DNA from 2 places in the Butyrivibrio sp. FCS006 genome. Region 1 is predicted to be linked to the other one. Evidence: riboswitches for the same ligand, from Rfam matches in the RefSeq annotation. Region 1 holds a riboswitch; the other holds the start of a gene.
The links. Region 1 has a riboswitch for cyclic di-GMP ahead of G633_RS0106060 (3'-5' exonuclease). Riboswitches for the same ligand answer to the same signal wherever they lie in the genome.
Positions count from the first base shown of each region.

Region 1 (2,398 bases):
GTGCTTTTCTGATATGTTTCCCCTGTTACTATACAATATGTTATGGAAGCTTTAAAAAGGTATAATCCACCGCTGCCCCGCAACTTCAGATGGCAACTCTTTTTCTTCAAAATATTGTCATTCGCACAAACTACTCCAACAATAATTGTATCATGATAGCGTAATTCCAATTCCGAAATAACAATAAACATTGTATATATTTAATTACTTCTTGATGACTCTGCGTAATCTTTTCATGGATTTTTCTTTATTTTATCAGTTAGAAAAACAACATACCCCCACCAAAAAGGTGGTAATATGTTGTCCCCCATTTTTTTGTATTCACGCCAGCACTATCCCCGCAAACAGGTCTCCCATGCAAAAGCTCAGATGCTCAGTCTCCTCGTTCCTTGCAGTCTGGTAGAACTCATTCAGCTCATAATCAGGATTCTGCTCAAGCTTAGCGAAAAGAAGTGCTGTGTTGTAGGCATCAGCCAGGCCATCATGTGCTCTACCCTCAGGAATAATGTCTGATGCGATAAGTGCTTCCTCAAGCTTGTACGCATTCTTCCTGCCCATCTTCTGGCCAAAGGTCTTCTGACAATCCATCCAGTTAGCAAAGATGATCTCAAGGCGCTCATCTTCAATTCCCTTGGCAACTACTTCGTGAACAATCTGCTTAGGATCTGAATCGCTCCAGGATACGCATCTGACATCGTCATATGGAAGCCAATCAAGAAAAGCCTCCAGAGCTTCTGCAAATGAAGGAGCTGAGATTACGTCAGCCTGGGATATTCCAGTCATATTCTCGATGAACCAGTCTATGTGACCATACTCAGGTCTTACATAAGTATTGAACTCATCAATAATCTCATAATCCTCATCAAGAAGGACTGCTCCGATCTGGATTGTCTCCTGGCACCACTTATAACCGAACTTCTTATATCCCTTAGGTACTTTACAAAACTCAAGATCTATAACTGCGTACTTCATAATGGCCTCCTGACTTTAAAATGGCTTTTTTAATTCGGTTTGCTGTTTGCTGTTTCCTGATGATACTATCCTAACAATTTTGAAGGGTTATAATCCGGACTGCTTGGAATGCCCATATTTACTGGAATCGAATCACTTTTATTACTTTTGTGGTAAAAAAATGGAGCTGATTGCCAGCTCCTATAATGATTGCAACTGGCTAACTCTTTCGAGTCCCTATAGCTTTGTGCCGCCGGATTGCTCCGGGTTTACCTTTAAATTGATTTTTGCCCTAACGATATTTATTGATAAAAGTGTTTTAAAGGCGGTCCATGGTAATGGTCACCCCACAGACCGCCTTTGCCGAGTACTATCTATTTTCAACTGGACTGATTACCGGCTTACCATCCCTGTCCAGCATGGGTGTAAGTCCTCCAGCATATCCACTTGCATGGAATATGTAGTTAACGCCTGTGTCCTGGTCAACCCAGATCTCAGTAACATTAACTGCTCCCTGTGAATAAACCTTTTTAAATCTTTTGTCCGCTGTCATTTCCTTGTCCTCTTTCATTTTCAGGCCCTTTCCAAAAGGCTAAAGAGCCCAACCACCAACAGTACCGGCAATGCAATAGCAACAAGTCCTTTAAATACAAGGCCCACAAGAATAAGTGGAAGGAACACCAGTGTAAACATAACTTTGATGATGCTCCAGCTTGCTCTGAATGCAAAGCCAATCATTTTTCCAAAAATCCAAAAGAAAAATATAATAAAAAGCAGCGACAACATGATTCCTCACCTTCCTTTCTCAAATCAAAAACCATTGTCATCTGTTGCTTGTTGATGAATTCATTATATTTCTGTCAGAGCAAAGATTACATGATTATATCAGCAAAAAGGGGCATGTTATTTCGCTATTTGCGAAAACACTTTTAGATTCAAACAAAAAAGAATCAGCTCCAAATCCATCCCTGAATTCTTTGCTGATCCTCTCTTTTTCTTTCTTGCGGTTGTAGGCCTTTCCGTTTGGAACGCTCCTTGTTACTGGATTAAGATCTCCCCAGGTGCGTCTCTGTTTGGAATGGTACTCTTTTTGCTGTTTCTTACTTCGTTTGTCCAGTGAAACATATTTGCTCATTGTCTTTCCTCCGTTTCTTCCTTCTGAACCTTCTTGTTATATTTTGATGCAGGAATACCGAACAGTAAACATACCGGTATTATCGTAGCAACCAAAACAAGAATCAATAAAACCTGTGCAGTCATTATTATAAGCCCTCCAACAATTTTTATGTTGAAATCATTATATCTTAAGCCGGAAGGCTCATATATATCTATATCGGTGATTATCAGGCATTTAATTTACTATCTAGGCAAATCAAAAACTTATTCTTATCACCAATAGTTTCTGCGTCTATCTGTTCTTTTTCCTTGTTATGGTTCTTCCAGGTAT
Region 1 covers NZ_AUKB01000014.1:6,415-8,812, forward strand. Annotated here, with positions in the region: gene G633_RS0106060 (3'-5' exonuclease) at 322-972, opposite strand; cyclic di-GMP riboswitch class I at 1,160-1,235, opposite strand; gene G633_RS0106065 (DUF6440 family protein) at 1,322-1,504, opposite strand; gene G633_RS0106070 (hypothetical protein) at 1,525-1,689, opposite strand; gene G633_RS17595 (hypothetical protein) at 1,832-2,086, opposite strand; gene G633_RS20345 (hypothetical protein) at 2,083-2,211, opposite strand; gene G633_RS0106085 (hypothetical protein) at 2,380-2,398, opposite strand, start outside.

Region 2 (2,398 bases), on a different contig from region 1:
ATGCTACTCTGGCTGAGGGAAAAGCTCTTTTACTTGAGGTGTACGGAGACGACGGCGGAAAGTATACTCTTAAGTTCAATATCACCGATAGCGGCGATGATGATATAAGCACCTTTAACATGAAGCTTGCATCGGTTGCTGATGAATACGGTAATCCTGTTGGCGGAAAAGACACTAACGAGATAGAGCTTGCTTATGATAAGCACACAGGTATCATCTCTTCAGCAACAAAGGATGGCTCAACAATTACTTATTCAAAGAATGAGAAGGGTAAGGTAGTGCCCAGCGGATCCCTGACCATGAATGTTGAGGGCGTTGGATCCTTTGAACTGGATCTTTCCAATACTACAAACTTTGCCGGTGGTTCAACAAGTCACGCATCTACTATCTATGCATACAAGGGTGATACCAAGGGACTTCAGAAGGGCTTCCCTCGCGGAGAGCTCACAGGTCTTTCCTTCGGAACCGACGGATCGGTTTACGGAACTTACTCAAACGGCCAGACCATCAAGAAGGCTCAGATAGCAGTAGCTGAGTTCTCAAATGCCATGGGCCTTGAGAAGGTTGGAGATAATCTCTACCAGGCATCTCTTAACTCAGGTGCAGCCATGATCCAGGATATCACCAAGGACGGCGGTTACATGAACAGCGGAGTACTGGAGGGAAGTAACATAGATCTTGCAAAAGAGTTCACTGACATGATCACAACACAGCGTGGATTCCAGGCAAACAGCAGAGTTATCACAACTTCTGATGAGATGCTGCAGATACTTAAAGGACTAAAGCGATAAAACGATAAAACGTCAAAAAAGAGGAAACCATAAAAAAGTTAAAATTTTTTGAAATTCTATATCAAAGAGCTGGAGCACATTCCAGCTCTTTGCTTTTGGAAACTGTGAACATTTTGTGAAAAAAATTATTGTCAATATTCAAAATATGTTATATATTGGATTCACGCGATAAGGGGAACGTGATTAAAAGTAATTGTGTGTAGGGTAGTTCTATTTTCTTGAGCTAAGTTTTTTTAGCAGGATAAAGGCAAAGCCATCGTGAGATGGTGACGCAAAGCTAAAGGGTCTTAACACATATAACATGTGACAAGACAGCCAGTTGCTGGTGCTGGAGGAAACGGTGCCATAGAAAATGACCAGGGCTGTTTAGGGGTAAACGGTTGGTCTATTTTTTTGGAATTTTAGTACTAGTAATGTCCTACGTACGATCGGACTATTTTGCGTATGCCTTATTTTTGCGCAATTTTTGCAATTATAGGTATCATGCGGATTAGTTCGGGCATGGTACCTTTTTTGTGCAGAGCACAAAAACAAATAACAGATTTGGAAGGCCAAGATGGCAGAAGTTAATCTTAAGAAACTTAGCAGAGCAGACCTACTTGAGATGATGATCAATTTCTCGGAGGAAGCCGAAGCAGCTAAGAGACACGAACAGGAATACAAGGAAGAACTCGAGCGTGAAAAGCTCGCAATGCAACAGCAGATGGCCGAAGAAAGAGCCGCACTTCTTAAGAACTTCGATGAAGAAAAGGCTGAGATGAGAGCTAAGTTTGCTGAACAAAAAGCTCAGCTGCAAGAGAAGTACGAGAAAGACATTGAAGGACTCAAGGCCAGACTTGAAGGAGAAAAAAATGAACTTCAGCTTCAGGTTGATGATTCATTATCCAAGATAAAGAAAGCCGGAAACCTCGCAGAGGCATCGCTCCTGATCGGAGGAATCCTGGAATCAGCTCAGAAGGCAGCAGATATCTACTTAAAGACGATTAAGGACAAGGCAAAAACGGATGAGTGAAGAACAGAACATTAAGCCTTCTGTTGAAGATCTGAGAAAAGAGCTTAAGAGGGTAAACAGCAAAAAAGAATACCGAAGGGTTCTGCGAAATACTCTGATCGTTGTAATAACGGTGGCAGCACTGTCGGTCCTGATTTCAAGTTTTTTTGTGACAGGACTTAAGGTTACGGGAGATTCCATGACACCGACCCTCCAGACCGGAGAGATAGTCATAGCTCAGAATCAAAGCTCTTTTGAACCGGGAGATCTGATGGCGTTCTACTACAACAACAAGGTTTTGGTTAAAAGAGTTTTAGGCTCCCCGGGAGACTGGATAAACATTGATGAAAACGGAGTAGTATCGGTCAACGGAGTTGAACTTCCCGAGGACTATGTTTCAGACAGGAGCCTTGAGCCAACGGACATCGAGTTTCCGTATCAGGTTCCGGAGAACAGATATTTTGTTTTAGGCGATCACAGAAGTGCATCCATAGATTCGAGATCAAGTGTTGTAGGATGTGTCACCAAAGAACAGCTCATAGGAAAGATATTTTTCAGGGTATATCCCTTTGATGTCTTTGGCGGAATGTAAGACTTCTGAGCTGCATATATTTTT
Region 2 covers NZ_KE384205.1:105,037-107,434, reverse strand. Annotated here, with positions in the region: gene G633_RS19540 (flagellar hook protein FlgE) at 1-791, shown strand, start outside; cyclic di-GMP riboswitch class I at 1,028-1,118, shown strand; gene G633_RS20185 (hypothetical protein) at 1,348-1,803, shown strand; gene lepB (signal peptidase I) at 1,796-2,374, shown strand.
Region 2: it holds a riboswitch for cyclic di-GMP, as region 1 does, so the genes downstream of both, G633_RS20185 (hypothetical protein) here and G633_RS0106060 (3'-5' exonuclease) in region 1, are expected to answer to the same signal.